Regions from separate parts of the Pseudodesulfovibrio cashew genome, predicted to be linked through region 3. Evidence: predicted binding sites of a transcription regulator. Region 3 holds the regulator's gene; each other region holds the start of a gene.
The links. The regulator sigma-54, encoded in region 3, starts transcription at its own class of promoters, with help from an activator protein. The targets are predictions, from matches to a motif close to CTGGCACGGNNNNTGCTT.

Region 1: prsT (XrtA/PEP-CTERM system TPR-repeat protein PrsT) is a predicted target of sigma-54. The motif match lies at 3,135-3,152, and genes of this name have one in related genera.
Region 2: nifJ (pyruvate:ferredoxin (flavodoxin) oxidoreductase) is a predicted target of sigma-54. The motif match lies at 5,426-5,443, and genes of this name have one in related genera.
Region 4: GM415_RS09385 (LeuA family protein) is a predicted target of sigma-54. The motif match lies at 5,870-5,887, and genes of this name have one in related genera.

Annotation. Positions count from the first base shown of each region.
Region 1 is NZ_CP046400.1:753,315-761,200, forward strand. It holds gene GM415_RS03290 (TIGR03013 family XrtA/PEP-CTERM system glycosyltransferase) at 1-380, opposite strand, end outside; gene prsT (XrtA/PEP-CTERM system TPR-repeat protein PrsT) at 408-3,068, opposite strand; gene GM415_RS03300 (CAAX prenyl protease-related protein) at 3,877-4,563, shown strand; gene GM415_RS03305 (PEP-CTERM sorting domain-containing protein) at 4,734-5,594, shown strand; gene GM415_RS03310 (ThiF family adenylyltransferase) at 6,044-7,886, opposite strand, start outside.
Region 2 is NZ_CP046400.1:3,709,537-3,717,422, forward strand. It holds gene GM415_RS17030 (L-lactate permease) at 1-1,636, opposite strand, end outside; gene nifJ (pyruvate:ferredoxin (flavodoxin) oxidoreductase) at 1,751-5,341, opposite strand; gene GM415_RS17040 (arsenate reductase ArsC) at 5,819-6,241, opposite strand; gene GM415_RS17045 (AsmA family protein) at 6,282-7,886, opposite strand, start outside.
Region 3 is NZ_CP046400.1:3,007,293-3,015,178, forward strand. It holds gene rpoN (RNA polymerase factor sigma-54) at 198-1,604, shown strand; gene hpf (ribosome hibernation-promoting factor, HPF/YfiA family) at 1,636-2,175, shown strand; gene GM415_RS13675 (PTS sugar transporter subunit IIA) at 2,178-2,627, shown strand; gene rapZ (RNase adapter RapZ) at 2,649-3,530, shown strand; gene GM415_RS13685 (PTS sugar transporter subunit IIA) at 3,527-3,973, shown strand; gene GM415_RS13690 (PTS sugar transporter subunit IIB) at 3,981-4,445, shown strand; gene GM415_RS13695 (PTS sugar transporter subunit IIC) at 4,468-5,142, shown strand; gene GM415_RS13700 (manganese-dependent inorganic pyrophosphatase) at 5,239-6,159, shown strand; gene GM415_RS13705 (transporter substrate-binding domain-containing protein) at 6,535-7,308, shown strand; gene dapA (4-hydroxy-tetrahydrodipicolinate synthase) at 7,420-7,886, opposite strand, start outside.
Region 4 is NZ_CP046400.1:2,104,055-2,111,940, forward strand. It holds gene GM415_RS09365 (efflux RND transporter periplasmic adaptor subunit) at 1-167, shown strand, start outside; gene GM415_RS09370 (efflux RND transporter permease subunit) at 170-3,262, shown strand; gene GM415_RS09375 (hypothetical protein) at 3,651-4,505, opposite strand; gene GM415_RS09380 (hypothetical protein) at 4,521-4,718, opposite strand; gene GM415_RS09385 (LeuA family protein) at 4,733-5,830, opposite strand; gene nifH (nitrogenase iron protein) at 6,152-6,979, shown strand; gene GM415_RS09395 (P-II family nitrogen regulator) at 7,028-7,381, shown strand; gene GM415_RS09400 (P-II family nitrogen regulator) at 7,381-7,755, shown strand; gene nifD (nitrogenase molybdenum-iron protein alpha chain) at 7,781-7,886, shown strand, end outside.

The sequences.
Region 1 (7,886 bases), 1.7 Mb from region 3:
TGCCAATGCCGGGAGAGAACGATCCAAAAAGACTGGAACAGACCGAAAAGACAGAGGATGAACATGACCATTTCTTCCAGACGCAAGAACAGGTCGGTCTGCCAGTAGATCAAAAAGGCCACGTTGGTAGCGAGGATGAGGCTGATGAACAGGCTACTGTGCCCGTCTGCCTTGTCGCGCATCTTCACGTACAGAGCGAGATGGACGATGCAGGACGACACAAGTATTACTCCCGCCAGAGCGGCCAGGTCGAAACAACGCCCCTGGCAGACCGAGAGCATCTCCGACACGTCGTTGAACACGAACATCGAACAGAAAACAAGTGCAAGGGAAAGGAATAGGAAGTCCTTGAATACCCTTATTGATGCGATTGCAACCATGACCGTCTCCCTTTGATCAAAATGCGTTTAATCGCCTTTTATTTTCTTGAGCAATTTTTTTGCGTCAGCAGCCATGTCGCAACCATCGCAGTTGGCCACCTGTTCCAATTTGGCGATGGCCTGCTCGTTTTTTCCGGCTTTTTGGTAAGCATACCCCAAGTGGTAGGTGATATCGGGGTTGTCAGCCTCGATCGAAGCGGCTTTTTCCAGTATGGACACGGCTGCGTCCTGCTTCCCGTTAACTGCCAGCGCGTAGCCAAAGGTATCCATAACCGACGTGCTCCACGGCATCTGAAGGTACGCCTTGTAGGCCAGACGCAAGGCCTCGGCCGAAGTCCTTTCGTCGTCAAGATATACCATGGCCAGATTATTTAATGCAGGCACATACCGATCAGACAGTTCCAGCGCCTTGGTGTAGTCTTCCACGGCCTTGCTGCGATTCCCGAGACGACCGTAAACGTCGCCACGCAGAGAGTACGCTTTGAAAGCCTTGTCATTCTGTTTGATAACCGAATCGAGATAGGTCAATGCCTTGTTGTAATTCCCGATGGCGGAGTAGTATTTGCCAAGCTCCTGGAGCAACACGGGACTGGGGCCGCACTTACCAACGCCCTCTTCGAGAGCCTTGCGCCAGTCGTCAAAATGATTGGCGCGCATGTTGACGTCAGCCAGGACAAGGTAGCCTTCCGGGGATTTGGGGGCGAAATCACATATCTCGCGCGCCGTAGCAACCGCTTTGTCGAAATCCTTCATCAGCACAAATGTCCTGACACGCAGACCGAGCCCGGCATTACGATTCAACTTTTCCAGGTTGTCGCTCATGGCCAAAACTTCGTCGAACCGCTTCAGGCCGAAAAGCGTTTCCGCTTTCTGCCTTATCAGCGATTCATCGTTAGGATTCTCCTTGAGTCCTTCATTCAGGATGGCCAGGCTCGCTTCTGTATTACTTGATTTCAGCTTGCTGCCTGCGTAGGCAAGATAGGCGCTGGGATTGCCGGACTTGACGGCCTCCTTGTAAGTGGCCTCCGCCTCGTCAGCCCGCCCCAAGGTATCCAGGACCACGGCCTTGGCCAACTGCGCGCGCAGGAAGTTCGGATTATTCGTGAGCAATTCATCATACTCGATGAGAGCGTCCTCTGATTTCTTTTCGGCCAAAGCCATGGAAGCCAGCATCATGTACGCAGTCGGATTCTTAACATCCAGTGCCTTCGCCTTGGAAAGAAGCGTACGCGCCTTGTCCGGATTCCTTTCCATCAATTCCATCCGCGCCAAGTACACGTACAAAGCGACATCTTCCTTCTTGCCCGAAAGACCTTCCTCCAAAACCGTCCTGGCAAGATCTTTGTTGCCGTTACGCAAATAGAAGTTGGAAAGAACCAGACGCGGCCGGAGGTTATCGGGAGCGGCCTTTAGTGCACCTTTCAGAGCCGCCTCGCTTTCCTCCATGTCCCCCATAGAATAATGCAACGCGCCCATCTTCATGAAAGCCGCAGCGAAATGAGGATCTTTTTCTGTGATTTCCTTCAATTGCTCAAGGGCTTTGCCGGTGTCACCCTTAGCCAAATAGGCATCACCTCGAATCACGCTGGCAATGACATTGTTTGAATCGACCTCAAGGATTTTCCGTGCTTCTGCGATGGACTCATTGTAGCGTTTCTGTTGCAGCAGAATCAGGCTGATCATCTCTCGCGCTTTCAGAAACTTTTGGGATCTGTCGGCAGCGATGCGCAACTGGGTGATCGCGGTTTCCAAGTCTCCCATGCCGTAATAGCTCATGCCGAGAAAGAAATACGACTCGGCATCGGGCCGAATGGCGATGGCTTCGTGGAATGCGTTTACCGCCGCTCCATAGTCTTTGAGAGAATACCGCAACATGCCTTCCAGCTTCTTGCCGAAAGGCACTTTGGGCGCGCCTTCACTCAGCTCTCGTACCAGTATCTTGACTTGAGCATAATCGCCATCCTCCAGCACTCCTTTGGCATAGGTGTACTTTGCGTAGGCATCTGTAGGATGGGCCTTAACTATCTGCTTGAAAATTGACTTGTACGCACCGGTGTCGCCATGCATCTGTGCGAGCCTTGCCTTGAAATACAGCCCGTTCCTGTTGTTGGGCTCCCTTTCCATCAGGCCGTCCACGATCTTTGCAGCCTCGGCTTCGTTTCCCTCGATGACATAGAGCTGGGCAAGGGCGAGCTGGGAATCCTCTCGGGCGGGCTCCAGTTCAATGGCCTTGGCAAAGCTCTTTCTGGCGTCATCATACTTGCCGACGCCCCAAGCGGCCCGTCCCAGCAAGGTATATCCTTCAGCCGAGTCAGTAACCTTACTCACAAACTCGGAAAGGTAGTCGAAAGCCCCCTGAAAATCCTGTCTGAAAAGCTTCAGCCTGCCATTCTCCAAAAGTAGGGCTGAGTCGTAAGGATTCTGCCGGGCGTATTTTTCAAACGCCTTTTCCGCCTGGTCCAGCTTGCCGGACATCAGATACGCTTTCCCCAGAGCGAAGCGGGCTTCCATATTCTCCGGAGAATTATCCAGGGCGGTCTTGAAGATAACTATAGCCCCCTGATAATTCTTCTCCGCCATATAATTTTTCCCCTCGGACATGAGGTCCTTGTCAGGTCCCTGTCCACAGGCATAAAGCGCACTACTCAACACGGTAATAATGAGAAGAAAACAAACGCGAAATTTCAAAACAGCCTCCAAACGACATTAGGCTTAGTGATATGAACTGATCCTCTCCCGTAGGGTCTACTTTAAAAGCGAGATTCATGCCAAACAGCGCTAGATTATTTTAACCCAACCATATCAAATGGATATTATGCATTTCTTGTTTTGACGTCTTTTTGTACGGCCACCTTTGTCTGGCAAAAGCGGACACAACAAACTTCCATGACATTACAAGAGAATCTTTGATTTTTTCAAATCAAGCAGCAAATAGCCTTTCGCTACCATAATCTACAACTGCTCAAAATAAATGAATTAATTCTTTAGGTTGGTTGCCTTACACTTTTCAACAGGCCTCAGAATGTCACTGACTAAATATTATGAAATTTTCTATTCTTTAGTTAAAACCAGTCAAATACACGGTTGCTTGGAGAAATGAGGGAGAAAAAAGCAATCCGTCCAGAAAACCGAAATCACGACCCTGCTATCACGTATACCTATCAATTAGACGGACGCGGAGCGCTCTCCTCTATTTCAGGAATTAAAACCATGTCCTGCTTTCCCAGACTCGCCACTCAGAATCCAACTGGCTTGAGGCCCTCACAGGCGACGGACTGAAGAATCCGAATCAGCACAAACCATGAAGCTGAAGATTGGTAATTTGAGATCTCAATAGATACCATGCCGGAATACATCCTGCATACGCAGCCGAACATGCGTCGGGAATAAACGATATCTCTCAGCATGGAACAGGATTATGCACTGCGGGAGCGCCTCCCCGATTCGCAACCGTAAAAGACAACACAGGACTCAGAAACGACGAGGTTAGTAAATCATGAGACGAGAGACATACGCCATCCTGGCTCGGACGCTTCCATTCCTTATCTATATGTCCTTTGTGGCACTGTTGGAAATTCCGACACTCTTCGGAAGCCAAGCCATGAGTCAGGGATTTCTCATCGAATCCTATCCGCTTAAGATCAGCATGGCCGCAGCAGCACTCTTCCTGTTCAGGAAATCATACACCGATCTGAAATTGAAGCCCCTTGCAGACGCAAAAATGACGGCCCTGAGCGTGGGAGTGGGCCTAGCGGTATTCATTGTCTGGATTAACCTGAATGTCCCATGGGCTATCCAAGGGGAATTGACCACCTATGACCCTACAGGTGACTACCAGGGACTTTCGCTCTGGCTCATTCTCTGCTTCAGAGTCATGGGCGCAGTCCTAGTAGTCCCTATAATGGAAGAATTGTTCTGGCGTTCGTTCCTAGTCCGATACTTGGCCGGCAAGAACTTCGTGGAGGTTAAACCGGGGACCTTCACCCTATTCTCCTTCTCAGTCACGGCCCTCCTTTTCGGGCTTGAACACCAACTCTTCATCGCCGGAATCGTAGCGGGAATCGCATACAACTATATCTACTGGAAGGCTAAAAACCTCTCGCACTGCGTCCTTAGCCATGCTGTAACCAACACGCTCCTGGCCGCATACGTCTTACTTACCAGGAGTTGGCACTTCTGGTAGCCATGGAATTGTAAAAAGAGCCCCAAAAACATGTCGACATCCTTAACACATTGCGCTTCAGCTTGCGCACAGAAAGAAAAAAAATACATAAAATCATATCGTTACAGTTTGGCACGCTACCTGCAATGTTCTAGCCAGTTTCGAACCAAATACCTAGAAGGGGCAAAACAATGAAGAAGTTGGCTTTTTATTTCATCCTGGCAGTGGCCCTGCTTACTGTGCCCGCCGCGGCTCAAGCAGAAGTTATCGATGATTGGTCGTTGAACCTGACAACTCTGCAGGACCAAATTGATGGCCTGTATGGCGTTGGCAATGTGATTGTTTCGGATATCGACAACATCACTTACATGACGGCACAGACCACCAATACTACTATTTATCAGGACCTCAATGCCGCTCTGCAGCCGTACGAAGGTGCCAGCTTCACGGTTGATTCCTTGCTGGAAACTGTGGCCATCCACACCACCTCCAGCTCCATCCCGAGCAACGAGTCCACCTACCCCTTCGAAACCAACTACATGCTCTGGTACGAAGGCACTGGTCTGAGCGGCTACATCACCAACGTCGCTTTTGATGGCACCAACTACACGTTCGATTACGTCTACACCAGCGGTTCCATCACTCTGTACTGGGGCGATCCGACTTCTTCCGAGTACTTCGAAATCGCTGAGCTGAGCCTGGTCGACGGTGCTGGCGCTGCTATCACCGACAACAATGGCGGCTTTAACAACAGTGGTGGTACTGACCTGACTGCCCAGTTCACTTCGAATCCTTTGGGAACCCTCATCGACTTCGACCCCACCCTCTTCGGCATGGAAGGCGTCTACCCGAACCTTGACACCTTCCTGGTCTTCGACTTCGCCAGCAACCTTGTTAATGGCTCTGCGACGATCATCGACGGACAGTTGGTTGCGAGCATCGAATCCTCGGCCACCATTACCCTGGTTGCCACCCCTGAACCTTCTACCTTCCTGATCCTGGGTCTCGGTCTGCTCGGCCTGGTCGGCTTCCGCAAGAAGTTCACCGCCTAGTTAACCCTACCCCCCAAAATGGTATCAAGCGGGTGTGGCCAAGCCACACCCGCTTCATACGTTTAGGGGCAACAACCTATTTTGATTTTAGCATCTCCACGCAGCTCCGGCATCGCCTCCTCCCACTTCCCTCCCTCGAATCCCTAATAGTGACCACACTCTCGACTACGTGGTAGCGAAATTCCTGTTTGCCCCCCTATTCTGACAGCAAACAAAGAGACCAAAGCCAAGCCCCCATCTTTCCCACGCATCATACTTATCTAAATCAATGCAGCTTGGTATTACGCATGTCGGTTTTCCGAACAACACCGACAAAGCGCATGCCCACCCGGAAAACCCGCTAGCCAACATGAGCGATTGCGGCATCAGGCCACCGCCATGAAGCAAACGAAAAGGCCGAGCGAGGGAGTCGCCCGGCCTTACTGGAATAGTTTACTGATTGTGAGTCGCTAAAAGCTATCTACCTGACGCCTGTACGTCCCGTAATGAATCGGCTTCCCGAAGCCGGTCCGGAAAAGCATGACCAGCCCCTGATTCCAGACGTCGGGGAAAAGTTCGGCCATATCGCCCCAGACCGTGGACAGCATGGTCTGATGCTTTTCGGAGAATGCCTCAGGCCCTTCCAGCAGCCAGCGGAGCCGGAACAGGGTCACTGCAGTCATCGGCTGCATGCGCAGGTTGTAATGCGTCAGCGTGAGCCAGACACGTTGCAGCGCCCGACCGCCCTGAAGGAAATCCTTGGTCTCCATGCCGGGTACGGCCAGAAGGCCGGCACCACCAGAACAACGAATACCCTTGGCCGCGACAGCCGCGCCAACCCGGCTCATGCCGAGCATGCTGGCCACGCGCATGACTTTCCAGGACTTGGTCAGCCTGAGAAACCACTCTCCGGCAAGCCCTGCCTCAAGGTTTTTCAGCGGGAAGCCATCGCGAGTCCGCATCGCCTCTTCAGGCGTGAAGCGAAGCATCTTGATCAAATGCTCGTGCAGATCCTGCCGCTCCATGCGGATGCGGTCGGCAATAAAGATGGCGTTGGCCAGCTTCTTGAGCTTTTCAGCTGAATTGATCCAGCTCAGATGCCCGCCGGACTCGTCTGCAACGGTTGCCAGACGGTTGAAAATCCCATCCGGGATCTGTCGCTTGGAGAATGGTTTCCGGTTGGTGTGACGACGCCAGATGGCATCCACCAGCATGTCCTCTCGCACCTTCTCGACAGGCTTCAGCAGGATGGAGGCTGCCAGGCTGGGATTGTCCGGTGTCGGCCCCATGGAGACTGCAGGCTCCAAGCCGCAAGCCTTGGCCGCAATGACGGCATTCTCCACGGAGCAACCGGCAGATATGGCCGTGGCCACATTTTGTACATCGAAAAATGAATCATCGACTTTCAGATCCATAAGCAAATCAATGGACCGGTCCTGGGCTTTGAAATGCCACGGCTGGATATTGTCGCCGGACGGAGCCTGAATGGCAGCGCGCAACAGATATTCCCGTACGCTTTCCCAACCGGCCTCGTCCGCAGGACTTCCCGGCGCGGCCATGGGCTCGCAACCCACTCGCTTGGCCCGTTTGAGCAGCACCGATTCGAACAGCCACGCCTTGGCGCGCTGCATGCGGGAGCGGTTGCCCCTGCGCAGCTTCCCTCTGCGAAATTTTCGCACATAAGGGTCGTATTGCAGATAATAGGGAGCGCCCTTGACGCCCTTCCTGTCGAGCAGAAGCCGCAGGGCTTCCGTGGCGGCAAAGGCGGAGCACATCTGGCAGCCGATGTTCATGGACGGCCCCTTGCCCAGATCGAAATCCACCACCGAGGAATCGAGATACTTGGCATGGGTCGAAGCCGGGGCCAGCCCCATGGCGAAGTTGATGTACTTCCGCGTCTCGGGCGTATCGTCGTTGACGTCGAAATATTCGTCAAAAGACATGCCGTTGGGCGTAAAAACGAGCAGGGCCGAACTGTAGCCGAGCGGCCCGGCCGTGATGACCGGAATGCCCAGATCCCGAGCGCGGTTGAAGAGCTTACGCCGGATGTCGAAGACGAAGAAATCCAGGCCGTCCACAACCACATCCACGCCGTCGAGGAAACGATCCAGATTCTCGTCGTTCACCCCATCGGGAAACGGGGTGACATCCAGGTAAGGGTTGACCGAATAGGCCTCACCTACCATGACGTCGAGCTTCGATTTCCCGAAGTGCTGCACTCGGGCGCCGAACTGCCGATTCATGTTGGCGGGCTCAAAGCAATCCATGTCCGCCAGGTGAAAGTTGCCTACGCCGCTGCGCGCCAGCGTCATT
Region 2 (7,886 bases), 700 kb from region 3:
AGGGCCACACGGTCCGCCTCAGGATCGCACCCTCCATGCCGGACAGGCCGACAACGGCGCACGCGGCGACGATGTTGTGGATGCAGATCATGTTGCCCATACCACCGCCAACGGCCTGTGCGGCCACGATGATCTGGCGAGGCAGTTCAAGGTTGGAGGCGACGCCCCACTGGAACTCGGCGAACAACAGGTCGGAAACCGTGTTGGAACCGGTGATGAACGCGCCGAGGCCACCCACGAAGGAGGCGAACATGGGCCAGGCGTTACCCGCGATGGACGCGACGGCCTTGGCCATGGCCAGCGGCATGGACGGATAGGAGTTCGGGTTCAGGGCCGCGTCGCCGATGCCGGAACCGCGGAAGATGGAAACCAGAGCAACGGCCGCGAACAGCGCGATGGTCGGGTTCTTCATGGTCTTGATTGCCTGAGTCCAGGACAGCTTCACCTTGTCGGCGGGCATGCCGTGGATGAAGATGGTCAGGATGGCCACCAGGGTGAACGGGATGGTACCGGGCAGATACAGGTAGGCGATGGCGCCGTTGACGCTTTCATAGCCCAGGATGTGGCTGAACTTGAGGGCCTGGCCGGCGAGCATGCCCTTGAGGCCGAGTTCGGGAATACGGGTGACGACCAGGATGGCGCCGATCAGGATGTACGGCAGCCAAGCCTTGAACTGGCTCATGTGCGCGGTGAACTCGGTGGAGTCGGCGGACACGGAACCGGTCCATTCGGGGTCCCAGTTGGCGGAGGGGCCGAAGTCCCAGGATTCCTTGGGCATGCAGAAACCGGCCTTGGCACCGGCGATGATGACGCCGAGGCCGACGAGACCACCAATCAGGGACGGGAACTCGGGACCGACGTTCCAGGCAAAGATCAGGTAGGGCACGGTGAAGGACACGGCGGCGAAGATGCAGAACTTCCATGCGGCCAGACCGGGCTTCCAGCTCCGTTCGGGGCCGAAGAAGCGGGTGATGAAGCCGAGCATGAAGATCGGAAGGATGAAGATCATGCTCAGGTGCATCAGAGTGGCCCACTGGCCGATGACGGCCACGAACTCGCCCATGTTGGAGAAGTTGAGACCGGCGACGCCGGAGGCAACGGCCTGGTCAACACCGGGAGCGAGGTACTTCAGGCCGAGCACGACCGGAGTACCGACCGCGCCGAAGGTGACCGGGAAAGAGTTGAAGACCAGACAGATGATGGCTGCGGCCAGAGGCGGGAAGCCCAGGGAAAGCAGCAGCGGAGCAGCCAGGGCGGCCGGGGTTCCGAAGCCCGCGGCGCCTTCGATGAAGGCGGCGAACATGTACCCGATGATGATGGCCTGAATGCGCCGGTCAGGGGTGATGTTCTGCATCCCGTGCTGGATGGTTTCCATGCCGCCCGAATGCTGCAAGGTACGCAGAATCAGGATGGCGCCGAAGACGATAATCAGGATACCGATGGCGGTAATGAACCCTTGCAGGGTCAGTGCTGCAACATATTTGACGGGGAGGCCCCAGACGACAACAGCCCCCGCGGCAGCGGTCAGCCATGCGACAGGCATGGCCTTGGTGGCGGGCCAGCGCATGCCGACCATCAGAATGAGCGCCACCAGAATCGGCAGCAGCGCGACCAGCGCAAGTACTTCCATAGACATTATTACACCTCCGTTGCTGTGGACCCCCCAGGGTCCACACAGTTGAGAAAGAAGTGCGGGGCGGAACCAGGCTGAACCTCCGCAAATGTTCCGCCCCGCACAAACATCAGACGATTATCTGCCGTCGTCGCAAGGCTCGCCGGAGCCCGGGCTTTCGGCGGACACGCCGGTCGTACAGACATCCCCGTCCTCTGCATCAGGCTTGCTGAAGTCAGCTTCGGCCAGATGAGTCAGGATGGTGTAGCGTTCGGCGTAGTCTTTTTCGAGTTGAGCACGGAACGCCTTGGAGAGTTCCGGGTGGAACCGTTCCAGCATGGCGTACCGGTTTTCGCCGGAGAGGAACTCCTGCAGGGAACCGTCGGGAGCCTTGGACTCCAGGATGAACGGATTCTTGCCCTCGTCGGTGAGATCGGGATTGTAGCGGTAAAGCGGCCAGTAGCCGGAATCCACCGCGAGCTTCTGCTCGAGCTGGGTCTTGCCCATGCCCTTGCGGATGCCCTGGTTGATGCACGGTGCGTAGCAGATGATCAGGGAGGGGCCGTTGTAGGCCTCGGCCTCCTTGAAGGCCTTCATGGTCTGCTGCTTGTCCGCGCCCATGGCCACGGAAGCCACGTACACGTAGCCGTAGGTCATGGCGATACGGCCCAGGTCCTTCTTGCCGGTGGCCTTGCCCGCGGCGGCGAACTTGGCGATGGAACCCAGCGGCGTGGCCTTGGAGGACTGGCCGCCGGTGTTGGAGTAGACCTCGGTGTCCATGACCAGGATGTTCACGTCCTTGCCGGAGGCGATGACGTGGTCCAGGCCGCCGAAACCGATGTCGTAGGCCCAACCGTCACCACCGAAGATCCAGACGGACTTCTTGGTGAACAGGTCGGCGTCGGCCGCAATGGCCTTGAGGGAGTCGTCGGAAGCGCCTTCGAGGGCGGTCTTCAGGGCCGCGCCCGCTTCGGCGGAAGCCTCGGCGTCGTCCTTGGCGGCCAACCAGCCTTCGAGAGCAGTCTTCACGTCGCCGGAAGCGGTCTCAAGGGCGGCTTCGCACTTGGTGACGAGGGTGTCGCGGCGGTTGTTGACGCCCATTTCAATGCCGAAGCCGAACTCGGCGGCGTCCTCGAACAGGGAGTTGCCCCAGGCCGGACCGTGACCGTCTGCATTGGTGCAGTACGGCGTGGACGGAGCCGAGGCGCCCCAGATGGAGGAGCAGCCGGTGGCGTTGGCGATGATCATGCGCTCGCCGAAGAGCTGGGTGAGAACCTTGACGTAAGGGGTCTCGCCGCAGCCGGAGCAGGCGCCGGAGAATTCCATGAGGGACTGACGGAACTGGCTGCCCTTGACCGAGTCGCGCTTGAAGGCGTCCTTGAAGGCGACGGTCTCGGCGAAGTCCCAGTTGGGGGCCTGCGCAGCGGTCTGGCTGGCCAGCGGCTGCATGACCAGGGCCTTTTCCTTGGCCGGGCAGATATCGGCGCAGTTGCCGCAGCCCAGGCAGTCCAGAACATCCACCTGCAGGCGGTAGGCCATGCCCTTCACGTCCTTGCCCTTGGCATCAATGGTACCGAAGGATTCAGGAGCGCCCTTCATCTCTTCCTCGGTGGCGAGGACGGGACGGATGGCGGCGTGCGGACAGACAAACGCGCACTGGTTGCACTGGATGCAGTTGTCGGCGATCCACTCGGGCACCTTGATGGCCACGCCGCGCTTCTCGAACTTGGCGGTGGACAGAGGCATGGTGCCGTCCTTGGAGAAGACGGAGACCGGCAGGTCGTCGCCCTTCTGGGCCAGGACCGGACGCATGACGTTCTTGACGTAATCAGGCTCGTCCACTTCGACGGCTTTGTCGTCGGCCAGGCCGGACCAGGAAGCCGGGACAGCCACTTCGACGATGGCGTCGGTAGCCTTGTCCACTGCGGCGCAGTTCATCTCGACGATCTTCGGTCCCTTCTTGCCGTAAGCGGCCTCGATGCCGCCCTTGAGCAGGGCAACGGCCTTGTCAAAGGGAATGACGTCGGCCAGCTTGAAGAAGGCGGTCTGCATGACCATGTTGATGCGGCCTCCGAGGCCGACCTCGGCAGCGATCTTGACCGCGTCGATGGTGTAGAACTTCAGGTTCTTCTCTGCGATGGTCCGGCGCATGGCGGCGGGCAGTTCCTTTTCCAGCTCCTCGGCGGACCAGGCGCAGTTCAGCACGAAGGTGCCGCCGTCCTTGATGCCGTCCAGCACGTCGTAGAGGTGGACGTAGCTGGGGTTGTGGCAGGCGATGTAGTCGGCTGCGGTGACCAGGTAGGTGGACTGGATGGGCTTTTCACCGAAACGCAGGTGCGAGATGGTGATACCGCCGGACTTCTTGGAGTCGTAGGCGAAGTAGCCCTGGGCGTACATGTCTGTGTTGTCGCCGATGATCTTGATCGCCTGCTTGTTCGCTCCGACGGTTCCGTCGGAACCGAGGCCCCAGAACTTGCACTGTACAGTGCCTTCCGGGGTGGTATCCAGAGCCCCGGTAGCGACAAGGGAGGCGTTGGTGACATCGTCCTCGATACCCACGGTGAAACGGTTGCGGGGATCGGAGGCGGCCAGGTTTTCGAAAACGGCCTTGGCCATGGCCGGGGTGAATTCCTTGGAACCCAGACCGTAGCGGCCGCCCACGACGAGCGGGCCCTCGCCCAACTCCTTGTAGGTGGTGCAGACATCCAGGTAGAGGGGATCGCCCAGGGAGCCGGGCTCCTTGGTCCGGTCGAGCACGGACACGGTCTTCACCGTCTCGGGCATCACCGCCAGGAAGTGCTTGGCGGAGAACGGACGGTACAGGCGGACCTTGATCAGGCCGACCTTTTCGCCGTCGGCCACCATGTGGTTGACGACTTCCTCGATGGTCTCGCAGGAGGAACCCATGGAGATGACAACGCGCTCGGCATCGGGTGCGCCAACATAGTCGAAGGGCTTGTAGTCACGGCCGGTCAGGGCGGAGACCTTGTCCATGTACTCCTCGACGATGGCGGGGATGGCGTCGTACTCGGCATTGGTAGCCTCGCGGCCCTGGAAGTAGATATCCGGGTTCTGGGCGGTGCCGCGAACGTCCGGGTGTTCCGGGTTCATGGCGCGCTTGCGGAACTCGGCCACCTTGTCCATGTTCAGCAGCGGCTTCATGTCGTCGTAGTCGATGACCTCGATCTTCTGGATCTCGTGCGAAGTGCGGAAGCCGTCGAAGAAGGACAGGAAGGGAATGGAAGCCTCGACGGTGGACAGATGGGCCACCAGGGAGAGGTCCATGACTTCCTGGACGGAAGCGGCGGCCAGCATGGCGAAGCCGGTCTGACGGCAGGCCATGACGTCCTGATGGTCGCCGAAGATGGACAGTGCATGCGCGGCGATGGCGCGAGCGGAAACATGGAAGACGCTCGGCAGCAATTCGCCGGCGATCTTGTACATGTTGGGGATCATCAGCAGCAGGCCCTGAGAGGCAGTGAAGGTGGTGGTCAGTGCGCCACCGGCCAGGGAGCCGTGCACCGCACCGGCGGCGCCGGCCTCGGATTGCAACTGGCGGACCTCCACGGTCTGGCCGAAAATATTCTTGCGCCCCTGCGCAGCCCATTCATCGGCGATTTCGCCCATGGTGGACGAGGGGGTGATGGGATAGATGGCGGCGGTTTCGCTCATGGCATAGGCCACCCAGGCGGCGGCGGTGTTGCCATCCATCGTTTTCATCTTTGACATTTGGTCGTTCTCCTCTTGAGGTGTTTTTTCCGTTCATCATTCCAGTGTATGAAATGCGGACAAGTCGAAGTAACGACACCCCTTACTCAACATCCGTGCCAACCCGATGAACACATTATATTCTCTTTAAATACAGTATATTATCAATTTTTTAACGTTTCCGTTAAAATCAAAACACGCCAATTCAGTCCGAAAAACAGGACAGAATCGAACAAGTTGTTCCAGCCTCGACCAGCAGATTTTCGCCATTTACGGGGTTTTCTCCACTTTTGCCCCGCCCAGCCCGAAAAAAAGGCCCAGTCTGAAAAAACGGACACGTCCGTTTTGCGGGATAAAGCAAGGCGGGCAGGGACTCCGGCGGGAATTCAGTTCACACGGCTTTCCAATAGAAAAAGGCCGCTCCGGAAAGGGAACGGCCCAGAATGATTACCAAGTCCAATCTGGCAGGCTAAGATGATTCTTCAAGCAGACTGCGAATCATGCCTCCAACGACGCGGGCAGTCCTTCGACCATGACCCGAATCTCATCGCGCACCCGGCGATAGACAGCGAGCCCGTCGTCTTCGGAAAGATCCTGCTCCCGAACCAGGCTCGGCGGATCATCGAACCCGCGATGGACTCGTTTAGCGGAGGAAGGAAAGTATGGGCAGTTTTCGGCGGCATGGCCGCACAGGGTGACCACGTAGTCGAATGCCTCGTCCGGCAGGTCGTCCACGGTCTTGGACTCCTGGCCCGACATGTCCACCCCAGCCTCCTCCATGACCCGAACGGCCATGGGATTCATGCCGTGCCGGACCACGCCCGCAGACCAGACACCGATCTCAGGGCGCAGGTGGCGCGTCCATGCCTCGGCCATCTGGCTGCGGCAGGAGTTGCCGGTGCATAGGTAGAGAATTTTCATCAAGCTGTTCTCCGTCATTCCGGTCGTGCTTGTATTGCGCTCAAAAAATGCCCAAAAACTTCTTCCGCTTCCCGGAATCCTCCTGGCCGTCGCTCCCCTGCCGGGTGGAGTTGCCGCCAACCAGCGCCTTGCCAACGCCCTTGACCACGGAGGTTACACCGCCGAGAATGCTCCCGGCCGTGTCCAGCACGGCACCGCCCAGAACCTTGACGTATTCCGTCAGGCTGACCCAGTAACGGGGATGATCCAGGGTTCCTCCCACACGGATGGGAAACATCACGCCGTACAGATCGGCGGAGTCCTTGCCGCCCTGCCCCTCGCCCGTGGGCACGAGCTTGACCTTGACCAGATAGTCCACCTTGCGCGTGACAAGGGAAACAGCACCCTGGCCGTCAGCCCGCAAGCCCGGGGCCTTGACCTCCAAATCCCGGTTGTGCACCACGCCCGAACGGACAACCCCGGTGCCGGTGATGGAACCGAACCGGGTTGCATCCGTTCCCCTGGCTTCCACGGTCCCCTTCTTGTCCTCGTCGGCATAGGTGTCTCGGGCCATCCTGTCCAAGTCGACGCCGGGGAAAACGCCATCGGCGAGGCTGAACCCGATCTTGCCGTCCAGGGTCCGCACCATGTCGGCTCCCCGCTGCCCCGCGCAGGAAAGCGCTGCTTCGGCGTCCAGCAGCCCCTCGTACTTGTCCGCCCCGCCCCTGTCGCGGCTCAGGGCTCCTATATCCACACCCTTGGCTTTGCCAAGGATGCTGCTCCGGGGCTCGGCTCCCTGTGCGTTCAGGGTGGCGGAGCCGGTCAGGACGCCGTTGTAGAACGCCGCCGACAAGGGCTCGGCACGAATCTCGCCAGCGTCCGCCTTGATGGTTGCCGCAACCTTTTCGAACCACATCCGCTGTACCCGAAGGCGCGCGACCTTGGCTTCAAAATCCAGTTTGAGCCGCCTGAGCATCTCGGAATCCGGCAGACCGGATTCGCCGCCCTCCTCTCCCGCCGGAGCAGGCGGCAGGTATCGGTCGAGATCAAGCTCTCCTACGTCAAGATTTGCCGAGTACGACGTTTCCCCGCCATCCTTGCGGACAGCCCCGCCGCTGCCGACAATACGGCAGCCATCCAGGTCGGCCTGAAATGTCTTCACCTGCAGGTTGCCCGGAACGTAGTCCACCTCGGCCATGCCCCCGACTTTTGACAGGGCATCGGCGTCAGCGGTGGCCGGCTCGCCCCGCCCAATAGCTTCCAGGGTCTTGCGCGCATTGAATTCGTCTACGGTCACCGTGGCGGCGAGTTTGCGTACCCCGGTGGTGATGCCTTCCAGGGTGCCCTCGGCGTGGGCCGTCACGCCGTAGGCCGAGAGGGTCATGTCCGTGACCTGGGCCTTTTCCTGCTTGAAATCCAGTGCTGCGAAGCGGACCTTCATCGAAGCCTGCCCCTTGCCGCCAGGCACGTCGGTGCCCTCGGCCTTGACAGTCACGGCCATGTCCATGTGCCCGTACACGCGATTCAGCAGGTCGATGGAAGACTTGCCATCCAGGGAGACGGTCCCCTTGACGTCGGGCCGGGTGCAGCCGAAGGCCAGGCTAGCCTTGACCGGGAAAGGTGCACCCCGGTAGATGCGCCCGGTCTTCAGGCTGATGGAGTGCAG
Region 3 (7,886 bases):
AGGTTGGTACAATTCTTTCATGTGCCATATCTTCCACTTTTAATTCAATACTCACAACGAGTTAGCAGGATGTTCTTGCAACATTCCTCTCAATGTGGCATAGTTTATCTCAAGAAATCCAACTTCAATGATGGAAAAAGTATTTTGCAGATAGAATTGTATATATGCGCGTTTGCCGCGGATGAGGCCTGATAACTATGGGCCTTGAACTCAGGCAACAACTCAAGCTTTCTCAGCAGCTGGTCATGACGCCCCAGTTGCAGCAGGCCATCAAACTGCTGCAGCTTTCCCGTCTTGAGCTTCTGGAAACGGTGCAGCAGGAACTCATGGAGAATCCATTTCTCGATGAGACCGAGACCGAGACCGAGATTCGGGAGAAGGAAACCCTGACCGAATCCCAGGCCGAGGAAGAGCTTGTACGCACAGCCGACTGGGAAAATTACCTGGGCGAGTTCTCCAGTACCTCCAAGCAGGCCATGGCTCGTGACTCCGAGGTGCCGGAAGAGGGGCTTTCCTTTGAGGCTCGGCTGGCATCCAAGCCCTCACTTGAAGGGCATCTCAACTGGCAGATGCGGCTTTCCAATTTTACCGAACGGGAAGTGGCCATCGGTGAAACCGTTATCGGCAATGTGGACCACAACGGGTACCTCCAGGCCTCCAACGAAGAGATCATGTCCATGGTTTCGGCCACTGAGGAGGAGATCGATTCCGTGATCGAGCGGATCAAGCGTCTCGATCCCGTTGGTGTGGGCGCGCGTACTCCTCAGGAGTGTCTGCTCGTCCAGATGGAGGTACTCGGTTACGATGACCCCATTCTCGAGTCGCTGGTCAGGGATCACCTTGAGGACCTGGAAAAGAACCGTTACAAGCCCCTGGCGCGAAAGTTCAAGATTTCCATGGAAGAACTCAAGGAATACCTTGATCTCCTCCAGACCTTGGATCCCATGCCGGGCACCAATTTTTCTTCCACCGAGCCGCATTACGTCAGCCCTGACGTCTTCGTCTACAAGTACGGCGACGAGTTCGTGATCATTCTCAACGAGGATGGTCTGCCTCGCTTGCAGATGAATTCTTTTTACATGGATTCCATGAAAGGCGCCAAAGACAAGGAAAAGGACTATTTTCAGGAAAAGATGCGTTCTGCCGCATGGTTGATGAAAAGTCTGTACCAACGCCAAAGAACCTTGTATAAAGTAGTTGAGAGTATTGTCCGTTTTCAACGGGAGTTCTTTGAAGAGGGCGTAACCAAGCTCAGACCATTGATACTTAAGGAGGTTGCCGAAGATATCGAGATGCACGAGTCCACGGTGAGCCGCATTACCACAAGCAAGTATGTGTCCACGCCGCACGGTATTTTCGAGTTGAAGTTCTTCTTCAACAGTGCGCTGGATTTGAATGACGGTTCCCAGGTGGGTTCGGAAAGCGTCAAGGCGCTCATCAAGCAGATGATCGCCGAGGAAGATGCGAAGAAACCACTGAGCGATGAAAAAATCGGCGAGATACTGAAGGAGAAGCTGGATGTTAACATCGCCCGGCGCACCGTCGCCAAGTATCGTTCTGCAATGGGTATCGCCTCATCTTCAAAGCGCAAGCAATACTTCTGATCTTGTTGGACTTATAACCAGGAGGTAGAGTATGAACATAAGCTTCACTTTCAAGAACTTCGACCCGTCTGATCATCTCAAGGGTTATGCGCAGAAGCGTTTTGAAAAGGTGGCCAAGTTCGTTTCCGACTCCGAGGCCGATCTTCAGGTGAACCTGCTGGTCGACAAGTTCCGCCATAAGGCAGATGTCATTCTCAACGCGGACGCAATCCATATATCGGCATATGAAGACTCCGAAGACATGTATTCCACCATCGACATGGTGCTCGACAAGCTCGAGGCGCAACTGCGAAGGATGCGCGAAAAGATGAAGGATCGCCCCCGGCAGGCGCGGGGCAACAAGGTGATGATGAACTTCCTCTCTTTCGAGGAGACAGCCGGCGTTTCCGGCCCGACCATTGTGGGCACCGACTCTTACGAGGCCAAGCCCATGTCCGTGGACGAGGCGGCGGAACAGCTCAATTCACTCGATAATGAATTCCTCGTTTTCCTCAATGCGGAGACCGAGGGTGTCAACGTAATCTATAAGCGGAAGAACGGCGACTACGGCCTGATCGATCCTGGACACTAATTATGAAACTCGGTGACTACCTGGTGAAGGATCTCATCCTTCCCAACCTCACCTCCGATTCCAAGTCGGGGGTACTGATGGAACTCATAGCCCCTGTGGGCAAAACCGAACCCGAAGTGGACACGGACCATGCGGTCCGTGTCCTTCTTGATCGGGAGCGGCTCGGTACGACCGGCATCGGCGACGGCATCGCCATCCCCCACGGCAAATTGGAAAACCTCGAGAAGGTCATCGTGGTGGCGGGCCGGAGTCCCGAGGGCGTCGACTTCGAGGCCCTGGACCACAGGCCGTGTTTCATCTTCTTTCTTGTTTTGGCCCCGGAACAGATGGCCGGGCTTCATCTGCGCATTCTGGCGCAGATTTCCCGTGTGCTCAAAGATGAGGCCTTCCGCAAGCGTTTTCTGGAAGCCGAAGGGCGGGACGAGTTGTGGAACCTGCTTCAGGACGTTTAATCCGATGAAGGAAGCGATCTGTTGAGTTCTGCACGCAATTTCCCCGTTGTTGTGGTTACCGGTCTTTCCGGTTCCGGAAAAAGTACCGCCCTCAAGGTCTTTGAGGATCTCGGTTTCTTTTGCATCGACGGCTTGCCGGCTGGTATGGCCGCCAAAATTGCTGAGCTTATTTTCAATCAGGATTCCAAATATCGTGGGCTCGTCCTGGGCATGGACATGCGCCAGATGGAATTCACCGATTGCTGGAACGCGGCTCTTGAGCAACTGGCCGAGATTGGCGTCAGCCCCCAGGTAATCTTCCTCGAAACCAAGCAGACTGAATTGGTGCGCCGTTACGCAACCACGCGTCGACTGCATCCGCTGGAAAGTCAGTCCCTTGGCCTTGAGCAGGCCTTGGAAAAGGAACGGGGACTCCTGGAGCCCATCCGCAGAAATGCGGACTTGGTGTTGGATACAACCCAATACTCCGTGCACGACCTGCGCCGGGTAATTCAGGAAAAGTGGACGGCCATCAAGGAGCTCGGGAAGGGGATGCGCGTGCACATCATCACCTTCGGGTTCAAATATGGTGTCCCCACCGAGGCGGACTTTGTTTTCGATCTGCGTTTCCTGCCCAATCCCTATTTCGAAAAAGAACTGCGTCCACTCTCAGGTCAGGACAAGGCCATTCAGGATTATGTCCTGGGCAGTGATGTCGGCGCGGGATTCAACAAGAAATTTCTGGAATTTATTTTATACATGTTGCCCCTGTATGCGGACGAGGGGCGGTATCGCATCACCCTGGCCCTCGGTTGCACGGGCGGCAGGCACCGCTCGGTCTCGGTCGCCGAATCGGTGCTGGCGACCCTCCGGGAAAAAGGGTATGCAGTCACCATTGAACACAGACACATGGAATTGGGATGAGTATGCCCGACAAGGACCGGAAGAAAAACAAGCCGCAGGTCGGCGTGGTGGTGGTTACCCACGGCAATTTCGGTCAGGCTTTGCTCCTGGCCGCCGAGATGGTGCTCGGCCCTCAGGATGATTGCCTGGCCATAGGGGTTGATGTGGAACTCGGCGTGGACGAAACCATGGAAGCCATCCAGAAGGCCATCCGGTCCGTGGAAAAGGGAAGGGGAGTGATGGTTTTGACCGATCTCTTCGGAGGCTCTCCAACGACCATGTCGCTTTCCCTGATGGACGATGAGAACCTTGAAGTGATCACCGGCGTCAACCTGCCCATGCTCGTGGCGACCTTGCAAGCCCGCGCCATGAACCTGGACGCACTGGCGGAAAACGCCAAATCCGCAGGTGTGCAGGGCATCAAGGTTGCGGGTGCCATGTTGCGGAAAAAAACCAGAAAATAGCAGACCCATGACACTCGTGCGTATAGACAACCGGCTCATCCATGGCCAGATCATCGAGACTTGGTTGCCGTATACAGGGGCTGAGACAGTGATCGTCGCCAACGACGAGCTCTCCGTTGACGCGTTGCAACAGGAAATCATGTCCTTGGCTATTCCGCAGAGCGTCACCAGCCGATTTGTCTCGATTGAGAACCTGGCCGGTGAGATGCAGGCCATTTTTTCGGGCAAGGAGTCTGCATCGGTTCTGGTTCTTTTTTCTAGCTGTCCGGATGCCAAGCGAGCCTACGACAGCGGATTTGATTTCCAGTCGCTCAACATAGGCAATGTTCACTACAGCCCCGGAAAGAAACAGATTTCGCCAAGTGTGGCCCTGTCCGACGATGATGAAAGCTGCCTCAAGCAGTTGTCCAGAAAGGGCGTTTCACTTGATTTTCGCTGTGTGCCCAATGATCCGATTCAGGTGAGGTTCTGATGACACTTGCCAATCCCAATGTCTGGTTCGGGCTGGTCGCTTTTTTTTTGCCCTCTTTTCCCTGTTCCGCTATTCGCTGAGCATAGGTCTTCTTGAACGCCCGCTTGTGATTGGCCTGTTGTGGGGGCTATTCACCGGCGATATGACGACAAGCCTGTATATAGCAATTTTCTTTGAGCTTTTTTGGCTCGATCTTATCCCGGTCGGAACATATATCCCACCACATCTGACTGCGGCGACTCTGGCGGCGCTCTCCCTCACCACCTATTTCGGGCTTGAACATCCGGCACGCATCATGGGCATTCTGTTCGCTTGCATGCCGCTTGCGTGGCTCGGGGCCAAGGCCGAGGGATTGTTGCGTGATCAGGAGAGGGGAGGGTACAATCGTCTGCTGAATTGGTCTCGAGATCCAGCTAGTCCGGTTGTTCCTACCCAGCTGATACTCAAGGCGTTGCTTCGAACCTTTGCTGTATCCTGGTTCTTATTCCTGGCGTCCACCCTTGTTCTGAAATTCACATTTGAGACCCTTTTTTCCCTGTACCCCACATTCCTGACCTCGGTTGGTATCACATGGCCCCACCTATGGGTAGCCGCCATGCTTGGAGGCTTGATGTCCCTGCGATTGCGCCGGGCCTACGGAGTCCTGATGGGGGGGGTTACGCTCATCGCTATTTTCATGTTTTTTGGTCGTTTTTAGCTTGGCAGACGATTCAGATTGTGATATTTGGCACATTCTACTTTCGAGTGTGATTTTCCTGATTGACAGGAGTAATTTAATTAGGAGGACTTTGATATGGCTATTCTGGTAGTAGGACACAAAAACCCCGATACCGACACCGTCGCTTCCGCGCTTGCCGCTGCTGATCTGTACACCAAACGTGGTATGGCAGCCGAGGCTATCACCCAGGGCGAAATTGCTCCCGAGACTGCTTTCGTGCTCGAGAAGTTCGGCTTTGCCGCTCCCGCAATCGTCACCGATGCCACCGACAAGCAGATCATTCTTGTCGACCACACCGACATTTCCCAGACCATCGACAACCTGGACAAGGGCGAGCTCGTCGCCGTCGTCGACCACCACAAGCTGGGCGACGTGACCACCTCCGGCCCCCTGGAAATGTGGGTCTGGCCCGTGGGCTGCACCGGCACCGTCCTGAAGTCCATGTACGATTTCTACAACGTTGAGATCCCGGCCAACATCGCCGGCATCCTGCTCTGTGCCATCCTGAGCGACACCGTCATGTTCAAGTCCGTCACCTGCACCCCCGCCGACAAGGACGCTGTTGAAGCCCTGGCAAAGATCGCCGGTGTTGACGATGTCATGGCTCTGGGCATGGAGATGTTCAAGGTCAAGTCCGCTGTCGACGGTGCCTCCGCCAGCGAGCTGGTTTTCCGCGATTACAAGGACTTCGACATGTCCGGCAACAAGGTTGGCATCGGCCAGCTGGAAGTCGTGGACCTGTCCATGCTGGACGCCCACAAGGATGCCCTGCAGGCTGAAATCGAAAAGGTCAAGGCTGACGGCCGTCACTCCGTCTTCCTGCTGCTGACCGACATCATGAAGGAAGGATCCGAAATGCTGATCGCCTCTGACGATCCGTCCGTGGTCGAGAAGGCCTTCGGCGTTGCGACCGATGGCGCTCCGGTCTACCTGGACGGCGTCATGAGCCGCAAGAAGCAGGTTGCCCCCAACTTCATCAAGGCCTTCGAAGGCTAAGTCAGTCACTGACATACCAAGCGCAAAGTCAGCCCGGTACGGATTGTCCGTACCGGGCTTTTTATTGTTCAATAAAGTTGATTTTGCCTTCTCCTTATCAGGACAAGTCGTCGCTTAGTGTTTTCCATTATTCAATTATTTCTGGTTAATGGAAGGCGCAGCATATCTACATCCAGTGGTGTTAAGTCGACGTGTAAGAGGTAACCGGTATAAATAGTTGATTTCGTAATGTACTGAATTGATAAAACCGTATAGGGTCATTGTTGAGTAACAAGTGTATATGCCAGGACTTTATTAAAACCAGAATGTAAGGTTTTTATTTGTTGGACTCCAATCCAACTCGTTGTTTGCGGACATGGTGTCGGGAATCAAGAAGTGCTTTTTAAGAACTCTTTTTCACATATGGTATGGCTCGCCATAGCGGCCTTGACGACAATTTTCCTCGTAGCGGGAGTGGCAACCGGGGAAGACGAGGTCTTGCGTTGCGGCTTGGCAACCGGGTATCCGCCATACCAATTCAAGGATGAAAAAGGCAATCCTGCGGGCATTGACGTGGAGGTAGCAAAACTCCTGGCCAAACAAATGGGAGTACGGATTCAATTCGTCCAGGACTCCTGGGACAATGTGGTCACATCTCTACGCCTGGGGAGGTTGGACTGCATCTGCGGCATGGAAATCAATCCGAAACGAAGGATTATGTTTGAGTTCACTCCCCCATATTATTCTAGGCGCGTCGTTGTGCTTGTCTTGGCTAGGACCAAATCCGTTAACTCCTTGGAAGACCTGAAATGGAGTGTCGTGGCTGGAGACCGCCATTCCTACATTGAACGCCTTCTCGAAAAGCGAGGACTCAAGAACAAGATCCGCATCCATCAGACAAAGAGCAAGGATGTATCCATGCAACTCCTGGAAGAGGGAAACGTGCTTGCAATGATAGCCCCCAAGGCCGTGGCCCACTATCTTGCCAAAAAACACGACGTCCATATCAAGGTTATCGAAGATTCCGACCCGGGGTCGCCCGTGGCTGTGGCGGTGGAGAAGGGCAATACCAAACTTATGATCCGATTGCAGGATGCCCTCGTCAAATTGGAAGAAAATGGCAGGTTGGATGCTGTCTTCAGTAAGTGGAATGTTTCCCAGTCGCGATAAGTAGTCCCCAGCCAATGTCCATTGCAGCATCCCTCGTGTCGGCAAAAATGAAACGCGGACCGGACAAGTGTCCGATCCGCGTTATTTCATTCTGGCTGAATGCCCGACGCCTTAGAGGATGCCCGCTTCCTTGAGCACAGCCTCCAGCTTGGGCTTGTTTTCCTCCTGGAGCGGAACGATCGGCAGGCGGAAAGAAGCCTCGGGGAACAGGCCCATCATGTTCAGTGAAGTTTTCACCGGAATGGGATTGGTTTCCATGAACATGGCGCGATTGACCGGTGCCATCTTCAGGCTGAGGTCAAGGGCCTTGTCGTGATCCTTTTCAAAGAAGGCCTTGCACATGCCGGACATCTCTGCAGGCATGATGTTGGAAATAACCGAAATAACGCCTCGACCACCCACGGCCAACAGGGGGAGGGCGGTGAAATCGTCGCCGGACAGGAGGTTGAAGTCCTTGCCGCACAATTCTATAACGCGCGCGCCCTGATTCAGGTTACCCGTGGCTTCCTTGATCGCGATCGCTTCGGGGACGGCGTCCACGATCATTTTCAGGTGTTCCGGCAGCAGATTCAGTCCGG
Region 4 (7,886 bases), 900 kb from region 3:
AGACCTCCACCGTCAAGCGCCGTTCCGTGGTGGTCGGCAAGCTCACCTCACTGGGGCTTGAGATCCTCGGCGGAGTGAAGCAGGGCGACGTGGTGGTCACCCGCGGCGTGCATCATCTCAAGGACGGGCTCAAGGTCCGCTACTCCCGAAACGGGACGGAGGGCTAACCGTGAATCTCGCCAAATGGTGCATCGAAAACAATCGCACCGCCCTGGTCCTGTTCCTGATCATCGCTCTGGGCGGGGTCATGACCTTCATCAGCATCCCCAAGGACGAGGACCCGGATTTCACCATCCGTACCGCCCTGGTGACCACGGTCTTCCCGGGCGCCCCTCCGCAGCGGGTCGAGGAGCTGGTAACGGACAAGCTCGAGGAGAGCATCCGTGAGATGAGCGAGGTCAAGGTGGTCAAGTCCCAGTCCATGTCGAACCTGTCCATCATCGAGGTGGAGTTTCTCGATTCCATCAAGAACATGACTCCCATCTGGCAGAAGCTGCGCAACAAGGTGGACGACGCCGCGCCGTCCCTGCCGCCCGAAGCGCAGACGCCCATGGTCAATGACGAGTTCGGCGATGTGTTCGGCATTCTCATCGCCATCACCGGCGACGGGTACACATACCGCGAGCTCAAGGACGCGGCGGACGACATGCGCGACCAACTGCTCAAGATCGATGGCGTGGGCAAGGTTGAGCGTTGGGGCGTTCAGGCCGAGCGCATCTATGTGGATTTTACCAACTCGCGCATGGCGGCCTCCAATATCTCTCCCTTTGCCCTGGCCCAGGTCATCGACCGCCAGAACACCATCCAGCCCTCGGGCTCCAGCAGGGTGGGCAGCGAGCGCATCGTCATCGAGCCCTCCGGCGAATTCAACTCCGTGGACGACATTTATTCCCTGGCCATCCGTCCCGAGGGTGAAAAGAGTTCGGTCCGGTTGGCCGACGTTACCAACATCACCCGGGGGTTCGCGGACCCGGCTTCGACCATGGCCCGCTACAACGGCCAGCCCTGCCTCATGCTCGCCCTGTCCATGGCCGACGGAGGCAATATCACCGAATTGGGTGAGCGCGTGACTCAGCGGCTGAACGAGCTGAGGGCGAACATGTACATCGGCCTGGACGCCGATGTGGTGGTCTTCCAGCCCGACTACGTCAATGAAGCCATCTCCAATTTCATGATCAACCTCCTCGAATCGTTTCTCTTCGTGGTGGTGGTTATCCTGGCTTTCGCCGGGCTCAGGACCGGCCTGATCGCCGGTTCCCTGGTGCCCATGGCCATGCTCGGCTGTATCGGGCTCATGCCGTATTTCAACGTGGGGCTCCAGCGCATCTCCATCGCCTCGCTGATCATTTCGTTGGGTATCCTCGTGGACAACGGCGTGGTCGTGTCCGAGGCCATCCTGGTCCGTCTGGCCTCCGGCGAGGACCGGCTCAAGGCCGTGACCCATGCCGTGAGCGAGCTGTGGATGCCGCTTCTGGCCGCGTCCCTGACCACCGTCTTCGCCTTCCTGCCCATTCCCCTGGCGGAGAAACCGGTCGGCGAATTCTGTCAATCCCTGTTCATCGTCGTCTCCCTGACCCTGATCTGCTCCTGGGGGCTGTCCATGTCCATGGTCCCCATGATGTGCTACTACGTGCTCAAGCCCAAGATCAGCATCCCGACCTATGCCGGGCGGCTTTATCGGTCCTACCGGGGCCTGCTCCTGTTCAGCCTGCGCAATCGGACCGTATTTCTGGGCGGTGTCCTGGTCATGTGCGTCGTGGCCATGTGGGCCTTCCAATTCGTGCCCAAGATGTTCTTCCCGCCCAACGAGCGCGCCCAGTTCACCATCGATTTCTGGCAGCCTTACGGCACGGACATCGCCGCTACCAAGGATAGGACGGCCAAGCTGGAGCAGTTCCTGCTGGCCGACGAGGAAGTTGTCAGCGTGGGCACCTTTGTGGGCCACGGCGGTCCGCGCTGGTACCTGCCGCTCAATCTGGAGCAGATGAACAACAACCTCGCCACCCTTATCGTCAACACCAAGGATATCCCCTCCGTGGACCGGGTCATCGAGCGGACCGAAGCAGCCCTTGAGGAACATTTTCCCGACGCGGACTGCAGCCTCAAGAAGTTGATGAACGGTCCGCCCGTGGGCGCCAAGCTCCAGATCCGCCTTTCCGGGCCGGACATCGAGACGCTGTATTCCCTGCGCGACAAGATCGCGGCCATCGTGGACGAGCAGCACGGCATCACCCGTGTTTGGGACGATTGGGGCCAGTGGACCAAGAAAATGCTGGTGGACGTGGACCAGGACAAGGCGCGCGAGGCCGGGATCACCAGTTTCGACGTGGCCGTTTCCCTTCAGACTGCCATGAGCGGTCTCCAGGCTTCCAGTTATCGCGAGGGCGACACCATCATTCCCATCATCCTGCGCAACGACGAGGGATTCCGCGAACACCTGGACAGGATCGACTCCCTGGATGTCTATGCCTATGAGACCGGCAAGTCCGTACCCCTGAGTCAGGTGGCCACCTCCCGGCTGGACTGGCAGCCCTCTGACATCCGTAGGCGCGACCAGACCCGGACCATGACCATCAAGGCCGACGTGGCCGACGGCTTCTTCGCCCTGTCCATTCTCAAGGACATCCGGCCCGAGATCGCCAAACTCATGAAGAGCCCTGACTGGCCGCTCGGCTACACCGTGGAGTACGGCGGCGAGTTCGAGAAGAGCCAGGAATCCCAGGAGGCCATCAATGCCAACATGCCCCTGGCCATGGGGCTGCTGGTCCTGGTGCTCGTCTTTCAGTTCAATTCAATCCGCCGCCCGCTCATCATCCTGCTGACGTTGCCGCCCATGATGGTCGGCATCAGCGCGGGCATGCTCGGCACCAACTCGCCCTTCGGGTTCATGCCCATGCTCGGCATGATTTCCCTGCTCGGCATCATCGTCAACAACGCCATCATGCTCATCGACCGCATCGAGATACAGCGCGGCCGGGGCATGGACATGGCCAATGCCATCGTGCTCTCGGCCATGGAGCGCGCCAGGCCCATCATCATGACCGCCACGACCACCATCATCGGCATGGTGCCGCTCTCCCTCCAGGGAGGCGAGATGTGGCGGCCCATGGCCAACCTGATCATGTCCGGCCTGGCCTTCGCCACGATCCTGACGCTGGTCCTCTGCCCGGTGCTCTATTCCCTGTTCTTCCGCCAGAGGTTCAATGATTACAAGTGGGACCCGGATGTCGTCCGGCAGGGTAGCGATATATCCGCGGCCTAGTCTGTTGCGTAAAGATCTTCCCCTCGCACCACGGTGCGAGGGGATTTTTTTTGACACGTGTGGTTAAGCCCATACGGCTGAAAGTAAGACACAGAGACGCCCATGGCGCCCCATCACAAGTTCGTCCCCCTCTCCCTTCCCGAATCAACATACTATACTGTATATAGTCGGCTCCTCGCCATGTTCGATGCGCACGTTGTATCCTGAGCGAAGAGGAAATGACGCACAGTCCTCTCCGAAGGAGAAACTCGGTTATTTCATTTGGTTATGAGAGCTTGGCTTTCGGGGCAGGACGGCAGAGGAGAGTCCCCTCAGCGAATATTACAAATAAAGCCCCCTCGCGGCCACGGGCGCGCGAGGGGGCTTTATGCTGCGAAGGCTACTTCCGTTACACGGAGCAGCGCATCATTTCGAGAGAGTTGGCCAGTTGCGGCAGGTAGGGCTCGGTAAAGAAGACGTGCTTTTCACGGGGCACGCGGGTTGGCGGCTGGTTGGCTTTGGTGCGGATGGCAACTTCGGGACCGTTGATGAACACGGTCATGGGCACGATCTCTTCTTCGGCCTCGCTGCACAGGCTTTCACGGGTCGCGGGGGTGAACACGCTTACTGCGCCGTCCGGATGAATCGCCTTGAGGCGGGTCAGGGTGGTGGTCACGCGCGTCACTTCGCCGTTCTTGTCGAAGACAAGAGAATTCTCGTCGCCGTTGACGCCCACTGCGTCCGGATCGAACGCGGTGATTACTCCGGCCGGAGTTTCCACGTGGGCCGGTTTGGCCGGTTCAACGGAGCTGACCTTGCCGTCAGGGGTGAAGCTGATGCCGATACGGACTTCCAGGAAGCCCACAGGGGTGGATACGGAAACGGTGTCGCCGGGCCAGAGGGTGACGGAGCGGAGCGCCTCGTTTTCATAGAAACTCAGGCTGATTATCCGGGCGGTTATAGACCCGATGGGAGTCTCGATGGTCACGGGTTCGGCCAGGGCGGCCTCGTCGTCCTGGCTCCAATAGCCCGAAAGTTTGCCGTTGAGCGGGAAAATTCGGTTGATGCCGCCGTTGGAGTGGAAGGTGATCAGCTCGGCGGGGATGTCGCCCACAGGGGTGGTGACGAGAGCCTGCTTTTCCAGCGGCAGGGATTTGACCGCGCCGGAGGCGTGGTAGGTAATAGGCAGGATTTCCTTCCTGCGCAGCTCGTTGTCGGTATGCTGGGGAATGAAGTTGCCGTATTTGGTGCTGATTTCTTTCATGATTGCCTCCTTGGCCTAGCGGGTTCGGGCTTTGGCGCGGCAACGTTGGTCACCGGTCAACAGGGGAAGGGCGAAGAGCAGGGCGGCAAGCAGCGAGGCAAGGCCAACGGTGCTTCCGTCGGATTTCAGGATGGACACGATGTCGTCGGCATAGGCCGAATTGGACATGAAACAGATCCAGCAGAAACTGTAGCCGAGCTTCTTGAACAGCATACTTCAGCGCCTCCTTAATTTCGCTTCGCCAGTTCGGCGAATTCCAGTGAAGTCAACGGACGTTCCAGTTCCCAGGCCAGCTTTCTTACTTCTGCGACCAGGGACGGGAGTTCTTGTGCCGGGCAATCAAGGCCGTTTTCGTCAAGGGCCTGCGCAACGGCTGCGCGCCCGCTTTTCCCGCCAACCGCGACAGTGCGGCGTGCGCCGACGGCGTCCGGGGAATAGGGCTCGAAAAGGGCCGGAGATTTGCTGAGAGCGTGGGCGTGGATGCCGGACTCACACGCAAAGATATCTTTCCCGGCAATGGGTTTTGTCCTCGGGACAGGTACCCCGGCAGCGTGAGACACCGTATGGCAGAGTTCACGAATCCCTTCAGTCTGATAACCATGGCTTTCCTCCTTGATGGCGAGATAGGCGGCAAGTTCTTCGGTGGCGGCGATGCCGGAGCGCTCTCCAATGCTCAGGACCGAGCAGTCGGCGTAATCGGCGCCCGCGGCCAGGGCGCTCACGGCGTTGCCCGTGGCCATGCCGAAGTCGTTGTGGCAGTGCACGGCCAGGTCGAGATCCAGCCGCGCGCGGAAGGTCTCAACGAGCCGGGCGGTTTCCCTGGGATTGAGCAGCCCCAGCGAGTCGGAGAGGCGGACGCGGGATGCGCCCATATCCCCGGCCAGCAGGGCCATGTTCAGGGCGAACTCCTCGTCGGCCCGTGAGATGTCTTCGAGACCTACGGAAATGTAGGGAATGCCGAGCAGGGTGGCGGTGAGCACGGTGCTCGCCAGGCGCTGGGCCAACCCTTCGCGGTCGGTGCGCAGCCTGCTGGCGATGTGGGCGTCGGAAACGGGTACGCCGATGTTCACGCGGTCCACGTTCAGGGCTGCGGCGGTGCGGATATCGGCTTCGCGGCAGGGAGACCAGACGCTGAGTCTGGTCCGGGCGGCCCGGGGTCTGATGCGCCGGATCAATTCTTCAAGTCCTTCCTGGCCAACCCAGCCCAGTTCAATCTCGTCCACGCCCAGCCTTACCAGGCCCAGGACGATCTCTTCTCTCTTATCTATAGAGAAGTAGGCTCCGAATAGCTGGGCTCCTTCCCTAAGTGTCGTATCGATCAGCATGTCGCCTCTCCGATTGGTGTTGTCTGTCGCCAATCCATTGAGCAGGAACAGTGCCAAAAGTGTTCGTTTTTATATCAAGCTGTATTTTATGAGCTTTTTGTGCCGATGTGGGTACTTCGAATCTACATACACTTTTGTAGGCTACAACAACATTGTGGCCTGTTCGCGTAGTAACCTACAATTGTGTAGGTAAATATTTTTCATTTTGTTTCCAAAATAATATAGCTATTCCGAGTGCTTAACAGTCTAGACAACGTTTGGCACGGCCTTTGCCATAGGGAGAAATCATCAACGCAAGAAAACCCCATGGAGGAGAAAAACATGCGGAAAGTAGCTATCTACGGAAAGGGCGGAATCGGAAAGTCCACTACCACTCAGAACACTGTCGCCGGTCTGGCGGAAATGGGACGTAAAGTCATGGTCGTCGGTTGCGACCCCAAGGCTGACTCCACCCGTCTTCTGCTCGGCGGCCTGGCTCAGAAGTCCGTTCTCGACACCCTTCGTGAAGAAGGCGAGGACGTGGAACTGGAAGATATCCGCAAGCCCGGTTACGGCGGCACCTGGTGTGTTGAGTCCGGTGGTCCGGAGCCCGGCGTCGGTTGTGCCGGTCGCGGCATCATCACTTCCATCAACATGCTGGAGTCCCTGGGCGCCTACGAAGAGTCCGAAGGCCTCGACTACGCCTTCTACGACGTCCTCGGCGATGTTGTCTGCGGTGGCTTCGCCATGCCGATTCGTGACGGCAAGGCCCAGGAAATCTACATCGTCTGCTCCGGCGAGATGATGGCCATGTACGCTGCCAACAACATCTGCAAGGGCATCATGAAGTACGCCGAATCCGGCGGCGTCCGTCTCGGCGGCCTCATCTGCAACTCCCGTAACACCGACCGCGAAGCCGATCTCATTACCGAGCTGGCCAGCAAGCTGGGCACCCAGATGATCTACTTCGTCCCCCGTGACAACGACGTGCAGCGCGCCGAGATCAACCGCAAGACCGTCATTGAATGGGACGGCTCCGTGCCCCAGGCCGACCAGTACCGTGGTCTCGCCAAGGCCATCGACGAGAACGAAATGTTCGTCATTCCTAACCCGCTGGAGATCGAAGACCTGGAACAGTTGCTCCTCGACTACGGCATCATGGAAGCCTAATCGGCAAATCAATTACCAATAAACCAAGCAAGATAGGAGATAGGAAAAATGATGATCATGGTTCGAGCGATTGTACGGCCCGAGAAAGCGGACGACGTTTTGGCCGCCCTGATGGACAACGGCTTTCCCGCCGTCACCAAGTACTCCGTGGCCGGTCGCGGCAAGCAGCGCGGCATCAAGATCGGTGAGGTCACTTACGATGAAATCCCCAAGACCATGCTCATGAGCGTCGTCAACGCAGCCGACAAGGACTTCGTCATCGCCACCATCATGGACGCTGCCCGCTCCGGCACCAAGGGTGCTTTCGGCGACGGCAAGATCTTCGTCACTGAAGTCGAAGACGTCTACACCATCAGCTCCGGCGTCAAGGAAACCGCCGCAGCCAGCGAGGAGGCCGCGTAATGAAGGAAGTCATCGCAGTTGTGCGCATGAACATGATGAACCAGACCAAGGCCGCTTTGACCAAGGCAGGCGTCGACGCCTTCTTCGTCCACGAAGCACAGGGCCGAGGCAAGGGGTTCGTCAATGCCGCAGTCGTCGAAGGCGCGGAGTCCGGCTACGAAGAAGCCGCCTCGGTCCTCGGTGAAAAAGGCAAGCTCTATCCCAAGCGCATGGTTACCGTCGTTGTCCCCAGCGACATGGTCGAGGACGTGGTGGAAGCCATCACCGAAGTCAACCAGACCGGCAAGCCCGGCGACGGCAAGATTTTTGTCCTCCCCATAGGTGACGCTGTCCGCGTCAGAACCTCTGAAACCGGTGAAAAGGCCATCGCCTAGGCCGTCGAAGAAGGAGAGAAAATACATGGCCAAGACGAAAAAGGTTGTGCAGTTCATGCCCACCGATATCAAGGAAGAGCTTCTCGCGAAGTATCCTCCGAAGGTGGCGAGAAAGCGCGCCAAGCAGATAA